4 regions of the Pseudomonas sp. PSE1(2024) genome follow, and region 3 is predicted to be linked to each of the others. Evidence: predicted binding sites of a transcription regulator. Region 3 holds the regulator's gene; each other region holds the start of a gene.
The links. The regulator FliA, encoded in region 3, starts transcription of late flagellar genes. The targets are predictions, from matches to a motif close to CTAAAGTTTNNNNNNNNNNNGCCGNTAA.
Positions count from the first base shown of each region.

Region 1 (4,468 bases), 3.1 Mb from region 3:
TCGAGTACGGGGATTTCTTCTTGCCGTGACGCTCGATCGGGATCGCGTGCTTCTCGGCGTAGTCCATCAGTTTCTCGCGGGACAGCAGGTCCCACTCGCGCCAAGGGGCGATCACTTTCACGCCTGGCTTGAGCGCGTAGGCACCCAGTTCGAAACGGACCTGGTCGTTGCCCTTGCCGGTCGCGCCGTGGGAAATGGCGTCGGCGCCGGTTTCGTTGGCGATTTCGATCAGACGCTTGGCGATCAGCGGACGCGCGATGGAAGTACCCAGCAGGTACTCGCCTTCGTAAACGGTGTTGGCGCGGAACATCGGGAACACGAAGTCACGCACGAATTCTTCGCGCAGGTCGTCGATGTAGATTTCTTTGACGCCCATGGCCTGCGCCTTGGCGCGAGCCGGCTCGACTTCTTCGCCCTGACCCAGGTCAGCGGTGAAGGTCACGACTTCACAGTTATAAGTATCCTGCAGCCACTTGAGGATCACCGAAGTGTCCAGGCCGCCGGAATACGCCAGAACGACCTTGTTTACGTCCGCCATGCCATCACTCCACGGGGTTCTACGGAAAGCCGAGGAGTCTACCGCTCAAACGCGATAATTTACAGAGGCGCGACAGCTTAAGACGACAAAGCGACAGAATCTGTCGAGAGGGCGACGATGACCGGCAGGTCAGGAAGTCGCCGCAGTGTTGGCAGGCGTGCTGGCCTGAGGTGCCGGAGCAGTCGTCGGTGCCACCCGCGCCAGGTGCACGTTGACCCGACGGTTCTTGGCCCGATTGGCGGCATTGGTGTTCGGCACCAACGGATAACGTTCGCCATGGAAGCGCACGGTGATCTGCGATTCCTGGATGCCGTTGGCCTTGAAGAAGTCGACCACGGCCAGTGCGCGGCGACGCGACAGTTCGCGATTGGTCAGGCGATTGCCGCTGTTGTCGGAGTGGCCGTCGAGCTCGATGTGATTGACCGTCGGATCGGCCTTCATGTACTCGAGCATCACTTGCAGCTTGGCCTTGGCGGCGGCGTCCAGTTCGATGCCCTCGCCGGGGAAGCCGATCTGCGATTGTTTGACCTGATCGAAATTCTGCGGGAGCAGTTTCGCCACGCAGGTCTGATAGTCGTTGAACGCCTTGCTGAACTTGACCGGCAACAGGCGCACTTCCGACACCCGACCATCGCCCGATGCCCGGCGTACCACCGGGCTGCGACCGTCCATCAGCCCGCTGATCAGTTGCCCGGCCTGGGACTGAGAACTGTTGAACAGCACGTTGCCGCTGCCCAGTCGAACCGTGCCCAGATTGATGTCGCCACGTCCTGGCTGCCACGGTGCAGCCGCTGCCAGCAAGGTTGCCGAACCGCCACCGAGCATGGCGTTGTAGGCGTTCAGGCGAAAGGTCGCCTGCTCGCCGGCCTTGCGCACGAATTGCCCCGAGCCGAAGTCGGTGATCGGCTGCGTCAGACGGCACTCGAACTTGTCGCCCTCGACCGTCCACTCAATGTTCTCCAGACGGGTCTGGTAGGTCAGTGCCATCGCGGGAAGGCTGGCAAACACACTGAGCAAGGCTAAATATCGCTGGCGCACGGGAGGCTCCATTGGCTTCTACAACAAAAAAGACCGAGACATACATCTTTACGGCATACCTATGGGATATCGGACGCTCATCGCAAAACTTGATAGCGAGTGCCTGCAAGAGTCTTTTCCGGTAGCATTCGCCTCAGTTTGACCCGCCTGGAATCCCCTCATGTCCGACCGCCTGACCCTGCTGCGTCCCGACGACTGGCACATTCATCTTCGCGATGGTGCCGTGTTGACCAATACCGTTGCGGATGTCGCGCGCACCTTTGGTCGCGCCATCATCATGCCCAACCTGGTACCTCCGGTGCGCAACGCCGCTGAAGCCGACGGCTATCGCCAGCGGATTCTCGCTGCCCGCCCGGCCGGCAGTCGTTTCGAGCCGCTGATGGTGCTGTACCTCACCGACCGCACCCAGCCCGAAGAAATCCGTGAGGCCAAGGCCAGCGGTTTCGTGCACGCCGCCAAGCTGTACCCGGCCGGCGCCACCACCAACTCCGATTCCGGGGTCACCAGCATCGACAAGATTTTCCCGGCGCTGGAAGCCATGGCCGAAGTCGGCATGCCGCTGTTGATCCACGGTGAAGTCACCCGTGGCGATGTCGACGTGTTCGACCGCGAAAAAATCTTCATCGACGAGCACATGCGCCGCGTGGTCGAGCGTTTCCCGACGCTGAAAGTGGTGTTCGAACACATCACCACCGGCGATGCCGTGCAGTTCGTCAACGAGGCTTCGGCCAACGTCGGCGCGACCATCACCGCGCATCACCTGCTCTACAACCGCAACCACATGCTGGTGGGCGGGATCCGGCCGCACTTCTACTGCCTGCCGATCCTCAAGCGCAACACGCACCAGGAAGCCCTGCTCGACGCCGCCACCAGTGGCAGCGCGAAGTTCTTCCTCGGTACCGACTCGGCGCCGCACGCCCAGCACGCCAAGGAAGCCGCCTGCGGCTGTGCCGGCTGCTACACCGCGTACGCCGCCATCGAGTTGTATGCCGAAGCCTTTGAACAGCGCAATGCGCTGGACAAGCTCGAAGCCTTCGCCAGCCTCAATGGCCCGCGTTTCTACGGCCTGCCGGCGAACACCGATCGCATCACCCTGGTTCGTGACGAATGGACCGCCCCGACCAGCCTGCCTTTCGGCGAGCTGACCGTTATCCCGCTGCGCGCCGGTGAAAAACTGCGCTGGCGCCTGCTGGAGGAACACGCGTGAGTGAAGACCATTTCGACGACGAACTGGACGGTCAAGGTGGCGGCGGTTCGCGCCATCCAATGGCAGCACGCTTTCGCGGCTACCTGCCGGTTGTCGTCGACGTAGAAACCGGTGGCTTCAACTCGGCCACCGACGCTCTGCTGGAGATTGCCGCGACCACCATCGCCATGGATGAAAAGGGTTTTGTCTACCCGGATCACACTTACTTCTTCCGCGTCGAGCCGTTCGAAGGCGCCAACGTTGAAGCGGCGGCACTGGAGTTCACCGGGATCAAGCTCGATCACCCGTTGCGCATGGCCGTCAGCGAAGAGACGGCCCTGACCGACATCTTCCGTGGCGTGCGCAAGGCCTTGAAGGCCAACGGCTGCAAGCGGGCGATCCTGGTCGGCCACAACAGCAGCTTCGACCTGGGCTTCCTCAATGCTGCCGTCGCGCGGCTGGACATGAAGCGCAATCCGTTCCACCCGTTCTCCAGCTTCGACACCGCGACCCTCGCCGGTCTGGCGTACGGCCAGACCGTATTGGCCAAGGCCTGTCAGGCAGCCGACATTGATTTCGACGGCCGTGAAGCGCATTCGGCGCGTTACGACACCGAGAAGACGGCCGAGCTGTTCTGCGGCATCGTCAACCGCTGGAAACAGATGGGCGGCTGGGAAGACTTCGACGACTGATCCTCGTCGGGTTTCTTCCAAGCATGAAAAAACCGGCCACGTGGGCCGGTTTTTTTGTACCTCGACGTTGCGCCTTACAGGGCAGCAGCGTTCTCGGTCAGGTAAGCCGCAACGCCTTCTGGCGAAGCGTTCATGCCTTTGTCGCCTTTTTTCCAGTTGGCAGGGCAGACTTCGCCGTGCTCTTCGTGGAATTGCAGAGCGTCGACCAGACGGATCAGCTCTTCCATGTTACGGCCCAGCGGCAGGTCGTTGACGATCTGCGAGCGGACAACGCCTTTGTCGTCGATCAGGAACGCGCCACGGAAAGCCACGCCGCCTTCGGACTCAACGTCGTAGGCCTTGGCGATGTCGTGCTTCATGTCGGCAGCCATGGTGTATTTCACCTGACCGATGCCGCCATTGTTGACCGGGGTGTTGCGCCAGGCGTTGTGGGTGAAGTGCGAGTCGATCGACACGGCGATCACTTCTACGTTGCGTGCCTTGAAGTCGGCCATGCGGTTGTCCAGAGCGATCAGCTCGGACGGGCAGACGAAGGTGAAGTCCAGCGGGTAGAAGAACACCAGGCCGTATTTGCCTTTGATGGCCGAGGACAGGGTGAAGCTGTCAACGATCTCGCCATTGCCGAGTACGGCCGGGACGGTGAAGTCAGGGGCTTGTTTGCCTACGAGTACGCTCATTGATATCTCCTGGTGTAGAAACTTGAAGTTCAGGGTTCGGGCCAGCCTGCCACCCTCAGGCGACAGCCCTGTGACACGAACCCTCTTCGCAAGGGCCGACCATCATACACTGCGTTTTTCGACTGTCCTTAAAGGTTTTTCGCGAAATCCCGGCTGGCATCCGGCCATGCACCACCGTTCGTCAGTCACAGGCGTTGGCGATGAAAACCACTGGGAAAGCACTTTGACAATCATTCTCGTTAACATTAAGATCCATCGCAATTGAGTCACAACCAGCGACGGTTCTCACTTATGTATGTTTGCCTCTGCACTGGCGTCACCGACGGACAGATCCGCG
Region 1 covers NZ_CP158967.1:5,152,625-5,157,092, forward strand. Annotated here, with positions in the region: gene ABTV87_RS23375 (argininosuccinate synthase) at 1-538, opposite strand, end outside; gene ABTV87_RS23380 (flagellar protein MotY) at 668-1,576, opposite strand; gene pyrC (dihydroorotase) at 1,737-2,783, shown strand; gene rnt (ribonuclease T) at 2,780-3,454, shown strand; gene ABTV87_RS23395 (peroxiredoxin) at 3,529-4,131, opposite strand; gene ABTV87_RS23400 (bacterioferritin-associated ferredoxin) at 4,423-4,468, shown strand, end outside.
Region 1: a site for FliA is predicted at 1,643-1,670, ahead of ABTV87_RS23380 (flagellar protein MotY). Genes of this name have one in related genera too.

Region 2 (4,468 bases), 1.2 Mb from region 3:
GCCGCGATCGGTTATTGGCTGTCTTGCGTGATCACCGCCAACTGGTCCGCAGGAAGCGGGCTTATCACAAAACGACCGACAGTCATCATCACTTCCGCTGCCATCCCAATCTGCTCAAACCAGGCCCATCGCAAGTTGTCGCTACCGGTCCGGAACAGGTTTGGGTAGCCGATATCACTTATCTGTCCACCAAGCGTGACGATCCGGTCTATTTGAGTCTGGTGACGGATGCCTTCTCGAGAAAAATAGTCGGCTATCACGTGCATGGCAGCTTACATGCCGACTCGGTGGCTCAAGCCTTGCGCATGGCTTTGAAGACGCGTCGAACACGCCAGAAACTGGTTCATCACTCGGATCGAGGTGTGCAGTACTGCTCGGCGCTTTATCAAAAGCTCCATGCCAAGCATGGCATTACGTGCTCAATGACTGATGGCTACGACTGCTACCAAAACGCCTTGGCAGAGCGGGTCAATGGCATCTTGAAGACAGAGCTTTTGCTCCATCGGCCAACAGACCTGGCGCAAGCGGAGCAAATGGTGCGGGAGGCGATCTTGATCTACAACCAGGAGCGCCCGCACCTGTCCTTAAAATACAAAACGCCCGATGCGGTGCATCGGGCGTTAGGGTGAAACAGGTGTAAACCTATTTCAGGACTAGACATCACTGTTTCGGCGCGGGGGCCGGAGCAGCGGCCGGTGCAGCAGGCGCCGGAGCTGGTGCCGGGGCTGGTGCCGCTGCGCCCGGCTCGGTCGGTTTCGGCAGCGGGTCGTCGAACAGGTTCAGCCGTTCGCGCAACTCGTGGGCCGGTACCGGCTGCTGATCCGCCGGCAAGGCGTTCGGGTCGACCGGGGTGGCCGGCGCGGCGCCGTTCTGGCCTTGATCTGCCGGTTGCGACGGGTCGGCACCTTGCGAACCTTCGATGGCCGCCTGGGCCTTCTTGGTCAGCACCACGATGTCGATGCGGCGGTTGACCGGGTTGAACGGGTTCTCCTTGTCGAACAGCGCCGACGAGGCGTAACCAACAACCCGCGCCACTTGAGCATCCGGATAACTGCCCGCCACCAGTGCACGCCGGGCGGCGTTGGCACGGTTGGCCGAAAGCTCCCAGTTGCCGAAGTCGCCATTGCCCACGTAAGGCTTGGCATCGGTGTGACCGCTGATGCTGATCTTGTTCGGCACCGCTTTGATGGTGTCGGCCATGGCCAGCAGGATGTCTTCGAAGTACGGTTTCAGGCGTGCAGAACCGGAGTCGAACATCGGCCGGTTCTCGGCGTCCATGATCTGGATGCGCAAGCCGTTCGGCGTGATCTCGAACAGGATCTGGTCCTTGAATTTCTGCAGTTGCGGGTTCTCGTCGACCTTGTTCTGCAGTTCTTGCAGCAGCAGTTCCAGGCGTTCCTTCTCGACCTGCTCGGCCATGCCTTCAACCTGTTCCGTGTCGACCGTGACCTTGTCCGGCTGCGGTTGAGACTTCACTTCAGGGTTGAGGGTGTTTTCCGGCGCGAGGGTCGGCGTACCGCCCAGATCGATGATGTACGGCGTGCCGCTCTCGGAGAAACCGACCGGGTCCTTGAAGTAACCGGCGATGGCGATCTTCTGCTCCGGGGTCGCGGTGGACAGCAGCCACAACACCAGGAAGAACGCCATCATCGCCGTCGCGAAGTCGGCGAAGGCGATCTTCCACGCCCCGCCGTGATGCCCGCCGGCGATGCGCTTGACGCGCTTGATGATTATCGGCTGGTTATTTTCCATGACTTAACGACCGCGAACAGCTTGTTCCAGCTCGGCAAAGCTTGGACGGTGAGCCGGGTACAGAACCTTGCGACCGAACTCGACAGCCAGCGATGGCGGCATGCCGGAAGCCGAAGCCACCAGCGAGGCCTTGATGGCTTCGTAGACGTTCAGCTCTTCCTTGGCATCGTGCGCCAGGGAGTGCGCCAGCGGGCCGAAGAAACCGTACGCCGCGAGAATACCGAAGAAGGTACCGACCAGTGCCGCACCTACGTGCAGACCGATGGACTTCTGATCGCCCTCACCCAGCGAGGCCATCGTCACCACGATACCCAGTACCGCCGCGACGATACCGAAACCCGGCATGGCGTCGGCAATGCCGTTCACCGCGTGGGACGGATGCTCGAGGTCTTCCTTCAGGCTGTACAGTTCCATGTCGAACAGACCTTCCAGCTCGTGGGGAGCCATGTTGCCGGAGGACATGATGCGCAGGTAATCGCAGATGAACGCGGTCATGCGTTCGTCTTTCAGTACCGCCGGGTACTTGGCGAAGATCGGGCTCGCGGCGGCGTCTTCGATGTCGCCTTCGATGGCCATCATGCCTTCGCGGCGGCTCTTGTTGAGGATCTCGTAGATCAGGCCCAGCACTTCCAGATAGAACGTGTGGCTGAAACGCGAACTGAACATGCTCAGGGATTTCTTGAGCACGTGCATCGTCATGTAGCCGGGGTTGGCCTGCAGGAATGCACCGAGTGCAGCACCGCCGATAATCATCACCTCGAAGGGCTGGATCAGAGCGGCAATCTTGCCGTGGGAGAGCACGTATCCGCCGAGCACGCTCGCGAATACGACGATGATGCCGATAATTTTAGCCATAGGTAGAAAGTACTTATTTAAGTCGGGTTCAAGGTCATATTCGGAAGTTAAAAAATCTCTTCTTCTACTTATCGGCAAAACTGCGCCAGACTATAGCCAGTTCAGGCGAAAAGCCAATTTAGCCCATGCCGGGCGCGTCTACAGTCAGTGAAGATCTCGTCCAGACATGGCTAATGAAACGAACGTCCCACACGTAAAACCGACCACACTCGATGGCTGGGTGAAGCTGCTCGACAGCGTTCGCCTGCCGGTGCCGCAAGACGCCCATGACCGGGTCTGCCGGGCGATTCGCGATGACCGCAGCTCGTTGCGCGACATCGCCGACCTGATGCAGGACAGTCCGGCGCTGGCCCTGAGCATCATCCGCGAAGCCAACCGCCACACCCACGGCAACATGACCGCGCCTGCGGAAAACCTCGAAGTGGCGATCAATCGTCTCGGCCTTGGCCGTACCGAAGAACTGCTCGCTCGCCTGCCCGCCGAACCTGCCGCACAGATCCCCCAGGCCCTGCGCCAGTTGCAGATGATCAGCCAGCACGCCACGCAACAGGCCAACGGTTTTTTCGCCAGCCGTCTCGCGCGCCTGTGGCAGGACATTCATTGGGGCAGCCTGCTGTTTCTGTCGCCGCTGTGGCCGCTGGCGCTGACCTTTCCCAAATTGCTTGAAGAGTGGGAAGTGCGGGTTATCCACAAGGGCGAATCAGCGCGAGTCGTGGAAAAGCAGCTATTCGGTGTGCGCCTGCTGAAAATCGGCGAAGCGCTGGTCGAAGCCTGGCGTCTGCCGATCTGGGTCCAGCAAGGTTATCGCCTGCTGCTGACCGAGCAGCGCGAACTGGTCAAAGTCCTGCGCATTGCCCGCGACGTCGATCATCCGCTGCGCCAGCAAAACCGCCTCGACGACGACCCGACCCTGCGCCGCTGGCTCAACCAGCCGGCCAACACCGTGCTGCTGGCCAACGGTCTGGCGCTCTCGGCGCAACAGGCCTGGGACAGTCCGCACAGTGAGCGCTGGCAATTCCTGACCAGCCTCTACCTGCAAATCTCGATGGACGAGGTGCAACAGCAGCTGCACCAACAGGCCGCCGTCAGCGCTCGCCATCATTCCATGCCGGACCTGTGGCACCCGGCGGTTTCGCTGCTGTGGCCGTGGGGCACCCGTCGCCTGCCCGCCGGAATGCTCCCGGCTGCGGCGCCTTCCGCTGAAGACCTGACCCAGTGGCGCCGGCAATGCGCCGAGTTGCTGGCTGTGCCAAGCCGCTTCACCAATGCCATGAGCCTGACCGTCGCCGCCCGCGATGCGCTGGTCGCCAGCGGTATGCGCCGGGTGATGATCCTGATGGCCGACCGCAGCCACGCCAATCTGCGCGTCCATCAAACCTCGGGGCTGCCGAAGGAAGCCGCTGCGCTCAATTTCGTCGTCAGCCAGAGTTCGGTGCTGCAACGCTTGCTCGCGCAGCAGGCGCAAGTACGCATCACCCCGGACAACAACGCCCAGTTTTCCGCCCTGCTGCCGCCCTCGCTGCGCACGCTGTTCCGTGGCGAACATCTATTCCTGCGCTCGCTGGTGAACAACGGCCGGGTGATCATGATCGTGGTCGCCGACCAGGGTGGCGGGCCGTTCGCCGACATCACCGTGCAAGCCTTCGGCAAAACCGCGCAGTGCATCGAGAAAGCCCTGCACAGTTTTAGCCAGCGCGGCCAATGACAGCTACAATCCTTCCCCTTTGTGCTCTGGAGACCTCACATGTCTGATTTCTCTGGCCTGGCCCTGGTGATCGAGCCGAGCGACCTGCTGCCGCGCCTCGAATCCCGCGATCTGATTCTGGTGGATCTGACCAGTGCCGCCCGCTACGCCGAGGGA
Region 2 covers NZ_CP158967.1:593,984-598,451, reverse strand. Annotated here, with positions in the region: partial or broken gene ABTV87_RS02605 (IS3 family transposase) at 1-657, shown strand, start outside; gene motB (flagellar motor protein MotB) at 661-1,752, opposite strand; gene motA (flagellar motor stator protein MotA) at 1,756-2,607, opposite strand; gene ABTV87_RS02590 (HDOD domain-containing protein) at 2,774-4,312, shown strand; gene ABTV87_RS02585 (rhodanese-like domain-containing protein) at 4,352-4,468, shown strand, end outside.
Region 2: a site for FliA is predicted at 2,676-2,703, ahead of motA (flagellar motor stator protein MotA). Genes of this name have one in related genera too.

Region 3 (4,468 bases):
CAGGGGTCGCGCTTTCCACCAGATCCATGGTGCGGTTGGCGGCAGCTTCGGTCAGTTTGACCACGTAGCCCAGGCGCTCGGTAGCGTCGGTGATTTGCGACACTTCCTCAGCCTGCGGCATGTGCGGATCGATCTGGAAATTGACGATCGCACTGTGCAGTTCACGCGTGAGCTTGCCCACTTCCTGGTACAGGCCACGGTCACGGGTCTGATTGAGCTCATGGATCAGTTGCACAGCGTCGCCGAACCTGCCCTTTTCAAGGCTTTCGACCAGTTCGACCGCGTGTTTTTTCAGGGTCGACTCGAAGTCGCCCTGTGAAGATTCTTTATGCTCCATAGCTCCCCCGCGCGTTCATCAGCCGATGCGTTCGAAAATCTTCTCGATTTTTTCTTTCAACGCCTGGGCCGTGAAAGGTTTGACCACATAGCCGTTCACGCCGGCCTGGGCCGCTTCGATGATCTGCTCGCGCTTGGCTTCAGCGGTCACCATCAGCACTGGCAGGTGCTTGAGCTTTTCATCGGCGCGCACGTGGCGCAGCAGGTCGATACCGGTCATGCCGGGCATGTTCCAGTCGGTCACCAGAAAGTCGATGCTGCCGCTGTTGAGCACCGGAATGGCAGTGGTGCCATCGTCGGCTTCAACGGTGTTGGTGAACCCGAGATCACGCAACAGGTTCTTGATGATCCGCCGCATCGTTGAGAAGTCATCAACGATGAGGATTTTCATGTCTTTGTTCAATTCGACCTCCAAGCAGTCTTAAACGCGTCCAGCACCTGGACGCGCCATTTCAATCAATCCGGCAAAACACTCGATGACTGTCTGGAGCACAACAGAGCAAGACCGGTGCCGTTCACCACCGCACCAGCCTCGTTCGCAGTGTCCCCACACTGCCTTCAGCGCGCTCGCCACTCCCCCAAACGCCCCCGCAAGCGGGCCGCGCACTGGCTGTGTAACTGGCTGACCCGCGATTCACTGACGCCAAGGACTTCACCGATTTCCTTGAGGTTCAGCTCTTCGTCGTAGTACAGCGCCAACACCAGTCGCTCACGCTCCGGCAAATTGGCAATCGCGTCCGCCAGCGCGGCCTGGAAACGTTCGTCTTCCAGATCGCGCGACGGCTCCAGATGAGCACTGGCGCCATCCTCGTGCAGCCCTTCGTGTTCGCCGTCCTGCAACAGGTCGTCGAAACTGAACAGCCGGCTGCCCAGGGTGTCGTTCAAAATCCCGTAGTAATCGTCGAGACTCAATTGGAGTTCGGCCGCAACTTCGTGATCTTTAGCGTCACGGCCGGTTTTAGCTTCAATCGAGCGAATCGCGTCGCTGACCATACGGGTATTGCGGTGAACCGAGCGTGGCGCCCAGTCCCCCTTACGGACTTCATCGAGCATCGCACCGCGGATCCGGATGCCCGCGTACGTTTCAAAACTGGCGCCCTTGCTGGCGTCGTATTTGGTCGAGACTTCAAGCAGGCCGATCATCCCGGCCTGGATCAGGTCTTCGACCTGCACACTGGCCGGCAATCGCGCCAGCAAGTGGTAGGCGATGCGTTTGACCAGTGGCGCGTAACGCTCGATCAGCTCGTACTGCGCGTCACGCGCCGACTTTTTGTAAAGGTTCATACCGCTGGCGGTCATAGCACAGGTCCTGCCGTTTGCTGCACGAGGCGCTCGACGAAAAATTCGAGGTGGCCGCGCGGGTTGGCGGGCAGCGGCCAGGTGTCGACCTTCTGTGCGATCGCCTTGAACGCCAGTGCGCACTTGGAACGCGGGAAGGCTTCATAGACCGCACGCTGCTTCTGCACCGCCTTGCGCACGCTTTCGTCGTAGGGCACCGCGCCGACGTATTGTAGGGCGACGTCGAGGAAGCGATCCGTGACCTTGGTCAACTTGGCGAACAGATTGCGACCTTCCTGCGGGCTCTGGGCCATGTTGGCCAGGACGCGGAAGCGGTTCATGCCGTAATCGCGGTTGAGCAGCTTGATCAGCGCGTAGGCGTCGGTGATCGAGGTCGGCTCGTCGCAGACCACCAGCAAGACTTCTTGCGCTGCGCGAACGAAACTGACTACCGAGTCACCAATACCCGCAGCGGTGTCGATCACCAGTACATCGAGATTGTCGCCGATGTCGCTGAACGCCTGAATCAGGCCGGCATGCTGGGCCGGGCTCAGGTGAACCATGCTCTGGGTGCCGGAAGCGGCCGGCACGATGCGGATCCCGCCGGGGCCTTGCAACAGCACGTCGCGCAGCTCGCAGCGGCCTTCGATCACGTCGGCCAGGGTGCGTTTGGGTGTGAGGCCCAGCAGAACGTCGACGTTCGCCAGCCCCAGGTCGGCGTCCAGCAGCATGACCCGACGGCCAAGCTCTGCCAGCGCCAGGGACAAGTTCACTGACACATTAGTCTTGCCGACGCCACCTTTGCCGCCGGTCACCGCGATCACCTGTACGGGATGCATGCTGCCCATGTTATTTCTTTACCTTGTCTTGCATAGACGGAGGCCACATTACTGGCTGCGCGTTCACAACCGGAACAATGCATGGCAGACCATCGATGTAGGTACAAAAACGGTTCATTACCTCAGCCAACCTGCTTGGTCGGACTGTGGTAGATATCAGCGAACATGTCAGCCATGGCTTCTTCGCTGGGTTCTTCCTGCATTTGCACACTGACGGCGCGGCTGACCAGTTGATGACGGCGCGGCAGATGCAGATCATCCGGAATACGCGGCCCATCGGTCAGGTAGGCGACCGGCAGTTCGTGACTGATCGCCAGGCTCAGCACTTCGCCAAGGCTTGCCGTCTCATCCAGTTTAGTCAGGATGCACCCGGCCAGCCCGCAACGCTTGTAACTGTGATAAGCGGCGGTTAGAACCTGTTTCTGGCTGGTGGTTGCCAGCACCAGATAATTTTTTGAGCGAATGCCACGACCGGCCAGACTTTCCAGCTGCATGCGCAAGGCCGGATCGCTGGCTTGCAGGCCGGCGGTATCGATCAGCACCACGCGTTTGCGCAGCAGTGGATCCAGCGCCTGCACCAGGGACTGGCCCGGATCGACGTGGGTCACCGACACATTGAGGATGCGGCCCAGCGTCTTGAGCTGCTCCTGCGCGCCGATACGGAAACTGTCCATGCTCACCAGCGCGATGTTCTGCGCGCCGTACTTGAGCACGTAGCGGGCGGCCAGCTTGGCCAGCGTGGTGGTCTTGCCCATGCCGGCAGGACCGACCATGGCAATCACACCGCCCTCTTCCAGCGGCTCGACTTCCGGTACAGCAATCATCCGCGCCAGGTGCGCCAGCAGCATGCGCCAGGCCTGACGCGGTTCGTCGATCTCGGTGATCATCGACAGCAGATCACGGGACAAGGGGCCGGACAAACCGATGCGTTGCAGACGACGATACAGATTGGCCTGAGCCGGACGGCTGCCTTGCAGCTGGTTCCAGGCCAGAGTGCCGAGTTGCACTTCCATCAGTTCGCGCAGGCTGTTGAGTTCGAAACGCATCGAGTCCAGAGCACGCGGGTCAACGCCAGCGGAAACCGGTGCAGGCGCCGGTGCCGGGCGGGCCGGAGCTTCGTAGGTCGGTTCGGTCAGCGGTTCGGCAGCGGTCAGCGGCAGGCCGGCCGTCAACGGCAGCCCGGCGAACAACTGGCGATTGGTGTTGCCGTCGGCTTCGCCACGCAGGCTCAGCTCGGCCTGGGCGGTGACGATGCGCGACTGGGTCTTGCGCAGCTCATCCTCGAGTTCCATGTTCGGAACACGCGGGGCCAGCGCCGACAGTTTGTAATCGAGCGCCGCCGTCAGCTCGACGCCGCCGGCGATGCGGCGGTTGCCAATGATGGCGGCATCAGCGCCCAGCTCATCACGAACCAGCTTCATGGCCTGACGCATATCGGCGGCGAAAAAACGCTTAACTTGCATAAACCACTACCTCAGCCGTTGGGCCCTACTGTCGCAACGATGGTCACTTGCTTGTTGTCCGGAATTTCCTGGTAGGCCAGCACATGCAGTCCGGGAACTGCCAGGCGACCAAAGCGCGAGAGCATCGCGCGAACCGGGCCTGCTACCAACAGGATCACCGGCTGACCTTGCATTTCCTGGCGCTGCGCCGCTTCGATCAGCGAACGCTGCAGCTTCTCGGCCATGCTCGGCTCCAGCAGAACGCCCTCTTCCGAGCCTTGTCCTGCCTTCTGCAGACTATTGAGCAATATTTGTTCCAACCTTGGCTCCAGCGTGATAACTGGCAGCTCCGACTCAGTCCCTACAATGCTTTGGACGATGGCGCGGGATACGCCGACCCGCACAGCGGCCACCAAAGCGGCGGTATCTTGACTCTTGGCGGCATTGTTGGCGATGGCTTCGGCAATGCTGCGGATATCGCGCACCGGCACATGTTCGGCCAGCAACGCCTGCAATACTTTGAGCAACTGCGACAGCGTGACCACGCCCGGCACCAGCTCTTCAGCCAGTTTC
Region 3 covers NZ_CP158967.1:1,761,569-1,766,036, reverse strand. Annotated here, with positions in the region: gene ABTV87_RS07975 (protein phosphatase CheZ) at 1-337, opposite strand, end outside; gene ABTV87_RS07970 (chemotaxis response regulator CheY) at 356-727, opposite strand; gene fliA (RNA polymerase sigma factor FliA) at 895-1,635, opposite strand; gene fleN (flagellar synthesis regulator FleN) at 1,632-2,462, opposite strand; gene flhF (flagellar biosynthesis protein FlhF) at 2,576-3,916, opposite strand; gene flhA (flagellar biosynthesis protein FlhA) at 3,928-4,468, opposite strand, start outside.

Region 4 (4,468 bases), 2.9 Mb from region 3:
ACTCATCCGCACCACCGGCCACTTCATTCGCCACCTGACCAATGTTGATCACGTTGCGGTTGATGTCGTCGGCCACCGCGCTCTGTTCTTCGGCGGCGCTGGCGATCTGGGTGTTCATGTCGTTGATCACCGATACCGCCTGAGTAATGGTCTCCAGCGCCTCCGCTGCCTTGGCCGCGTGCTGCACGCTTTCGTCGGTACGATTCTGGCTGTCCTCCATGACCCGCACCACGTCGCGGGTGCCCTGTTGCAGTTGCTGGATCATGCTCTGGATTTCTTCGGTGGCCTTCTGGGTTTTCTGCGCCAGGTTACGCACCTCGTCGGCCACCACCGCAAAACCGCGTCCTTGTTCACCAGCGCGGGCAGCTTCAATCGCCGCGTTGAGGGCCAGCAGGTTGGTCTGCTCGGCGATCCCGCGAATGGCGATGAGGATCGCGTTGATGTTTTCGCTGTCCTTGGCCAGGGTCTGAACAACGTCCACGGCCTTGCCGATTTCCACGGCCAGCACGCCGATCGAATTGGACGTATCGCGCACGATTTGCATGCCCTGACTAGCCGCCTGATCGGCGTGGCTGGCCGCTTGTGCTGCCTGGGTCGCGTTACGCGCCACGTCTTGCGCGGTGGCGGTCATTTCCTGCACGGCGGTTGCCACCTGATCAATCTCGGCCATCTGCTTCTGAATGCCGATATTGGTACGGATCGCGATGTCCGCCGTGTGCTCCGAGGAGTCGCTGACGCTCTGTACCGACGACACCACCTGCGTGATCATCCCCTGCAATTTGGCGAGGAAGGTATTGAAACCTTTGGCGATTGAACCGAGTTCGTCTTTGCGATCACTGGTCAAACGACGGGTCAGGTCACCTTCGCCCTGGGCGATGTCATCGAGCATGGTCACCATCTGTTTGAGCGGGCGGGCGATGCCGTGGCCCACCAGCCAGATCACCAGCAGGCCGAGGCCGGCAATGATCAGACCGACCATGGCCATGCCGAAGGTGTCGGATTTGCGCTGGGCGTCGAGGTCGCCTTGGAGCTTTTGCAGATCCGCCATCACCGCGTCGAGCGGCAGTTGCAGCATCAGCGTCCAGCGCGCGTCGGTCTGGCCGATGCCGAACGGCAGGTACAACTCGATCCGGCCTTGCTCTTTATTGACGGTGTAAGTCACTTCGCCGCGCTTGAGATTGGCCATGTTGGCAATCTGTTGCGCGTCGAGAATGTCGCTGACTTTCTCGCCGAATTTGCTCGGATCCTTGGTGTAGGCGACGATCCGGCCGTTGCCGCCGATCAGGGCCATTTGCCCGGCGCCGCTGTACAGTTTCTGGTTGGCGCCCAGGAGCATTTCCTGGATGAAGTTCACCGACAGGTCGGCGCCGACGATGCCCTGGAAGGCGCCGTTGAGCATGATCGGTTCGATAAAGGAGGCGAGCATGACGATCTTGTCGCCGACCTTGTACGGGGCGGGATCGATCACGCAGGATTTTTTGGTTTCTTTCGAGCACAGGTAGTACTCGCTGGCGCGCACGCCGGTGGACAGGACTTTCTGGTCGTCGACGTCTACCAGTTTGTCCAGACCGAGGGTGCCGTCGTCGTTGCGGAACCACCACGGCAGGAAACGCCCGTTGGCGGCGTCGATGCCGACCACACTGGTGCCGACGTAGGCCGAATCGTTGTGGTCCAGCGCGTTCTTTTCCCAACCGATGTAGGTGCCGAGAATCTTCGGGTTCTTCTCGACGTTTTCCTTGATCAGGCTGATCAGTTGCTCACGGCTGACGGTCAGTCGCGGCTGGCCATCGGCCCCCGGCGTGCCGAGCAGGGCGTTGACGCGTACCAGTCCGCCGGCAATCAACAGTGGCGCTTCCAGTTCACGCTGGATCTGGCTGACCTGGGTCTGCGCCAGCGATGTCAGGCGCTGTTCGATGACTTGCTCGAACTGGGCCTGGGTCCGTTGCTGGACCATCTCCTGGGTGCGGGCACCGGAGAACAGCGCGTACAGCACCAGCGCGGCGACTACGCTGAGTACGATGGCGCCGGCCAGGGCGGCCACGGAAAACTGGATCGACTTGAACTTCATGGGAGCTCCGCACGCGAGAGGACGTCTGCGCTGCTGTATCGGCAGCCACTATTGCGCCATGAGGTGCGGAGCAAGTAATTGCAGTCGGATGTCGCAAATGGATCAGTGCGCGACGCAGTTGCAGCGGGCCTGGTGGCGGATGTGAATTTTTTCCTACAGGTCTGGCGGGAGTTTTCTGAAAGTAGATGCAACACGTCCGTTGTATCTGGCGTCGATACAATTACCCGCCTAGGATACGCGGCAGGTTTTCAGGGAGCTTTTGAATGAACAAGACATTGGTTGTAAGTGCACTGAGCGCGGCGCTGTTGCTGGCCGGTTGTCAGTCGGTCAACACCACCAGCGGCGGTGCCGTGGGCGTGGAGCGCAAGCAGTACATGTTCAGCATGCTGTCCTCGCAAGAGGTCGACCAGATGTATGCCCAGTCCTATCAGAAGACCGTGGGCGAAGCGTCCAGCAAAGGCGTGCTGGACAAGACCAGCAACGATGCCAAACGGATTCAGGCCATCGCCAACCGGCTGATCGCCCAGGCACCGAATTTCCGTCCGGATTCGGCGCAGTGGAAGTGGGAAGTGAACTTGATCAAGAGCGACGAGCTCAACGCCAACTGCGGTCCTGGCGGCAAGATCATTTTCTACACCGGGCTGATCGACAGCCTGAAACTCACCGACGATGAAATCGCCGCGGTCATGGGCCATGAAATCGCCCACGCCTTGCGCGAGCACGGACGTGAAGCCATGTCCAAGGCCTATGGCATCGAAATGGCCAAGCAGGGCGCCGGTGCGTTGCTCGGCCTGGGGCAGGACAGCCTGGCGCTGGCCGACACCGTGGCCAACTACGGCATGACGCTGCCCAACAGCCGCGCCAACGAGAACGAGGCCGACCTGATCGGTCTGGAACTCGCCGCGCGTGCCGGGTACAACCCGAACGCCGCCATCACTCTGTGGGAGAAGATGAGCAAGGCCTCTGAAGGCGCGCCGCCGGAGTTCATGAGCACTCACCCGTCTTCCAGCAGCCGCACGGCTGCCTTGCAGGCGGCGATTCCGAAGGTCATGCCGCTTTACGAGAAAGCGCCCAAGTCCTGAAGCCATGATCGCTCCCGCACTCGGTGCGGGAGCGATCTGCCGGATCAAACCCAGCCGCTGCTCTGCATCGCCTTGTACACCGCGACGATCGCCAGGATCAGGAACGCCGAGGCGGCCAGTCGACGGATCAGGGTCAGCGGCAGTTTTTCCGCTGCAAAATTACCCGCCAGTACCACCGGCACGTTGGCGATCAGCATGCCCGCCGTCGTACCGATGATCACCAGCCACAGCTCCGGGTATTGCGCCGCCAGCATCACGGTGGCGATCTGGGTCTTGTCACCGATTTCCGCGAGGAAGAACGCAATCAGGGTGGTCAGGAACGGCCCGAACTTGCGGGCGGTGCTGGCTTCATCGTCGTCCATCTTGTCCGGCACCAGCGTCCACAGGGCGGTGGCGGCGAAGCTCGCGGCGAGAATCCAGTGCAGGACCGAATCGGAGAAGAAGCTGCCGAACCAGGCGCCGACCGCACCGGCTGCCGCGTGGTTGGCCAGGGTCGCAGCCACGATACCGGCGATGATCGGCCAGGGTTTGCGGAAGCGAGCGGCGAGAATCAGCGCGAGCAGTTGCGTCTTGTCGCCGATTTCGGCCAAGGCAACGATTGCGGTGGGAACGAGTAACGAGTCCAGCATCAGGATTTCCTAAGGGGCGGGTCGACACGGCTATGACACGTACAGCCTTCCCGCCCCGGGTAAGGTGTGCGTGTCATAGGTCTTGTCAAACCCTGCGATCCGTCTGGTGCGGACGCTTGGGTCGCATACGCCATGATCTGAGGATCAAGTATGTTGACGTATGCCGGACGAGCTTGGCGCTCGTGGGAGACTACTCCCCTAGGACGGAGCGGATTCTGCCTAGGCAGAATCCATTCGGCAAGTGCTAATTTTCAGCCGCGCTTGGCCCGGTAAATCCGGAAACCATTGCCTTCGGCCTTGATCGCGCAGACCCCGAGATGCTCTTCGATCAGCGGCTGATACTTGAGGAAGCTGTTGGCAACCAGGCGAAGTTCGCCGCCGTTTTTCAGATGTTTGGCTGCTTTTCGCAGCAAGTTCTCGGTGGCGAAATAATCGGTGTGCACGCCGACATGGAACGGCGGGTTGCTCAGAATCGCATTCAAACCCATCGGCGCCGCATCGATTCCGTCGCCGGTCAATACTTCGGCTTCCAGACCGTTGGCCGCCAGGGTCAAACGGCTGCTGGCGGCAGCGAAGGCATCAACGTCGAGCAACGTGACCTGATTGTGCGGGTAACGACGCTTGACCGCCGCGCCGAGCACGCCGGCGCCGCAACCGAAGTCCAGCAAATGGCCGCTCGGCAGTTTGTC
Region 4 covers NZ_CP158967.1:5,358,645-5,363,112, reverse strand. Annotated here, with positions in the region: gene ABTV87_RS24320 (methyl-accepting chemotaxis protein) at 1-2,068, opposite strand, end outside; gene ABTV87_RS24315 (M48 family metallopeptidase) at 2,332-3,150, shown strand; gene ABTV87_RS24310 (TMEM165/GDT1 family protein) at 3,195-3,779, opposite strand; yybP-ykoY riboswitch at 3,867-3,991, opposite strand; gene ABTV87_RS24305 (class I SAM-dependent methyltransferase) at 4,031-4,468, opposite strand, start outside.
Region 4: a site for FliA is predicted at 2,104-2,131, ahead of ABTV87_RS24320 (methyl-accepting chemotaxis protein). Genes of this name have one in related genera too.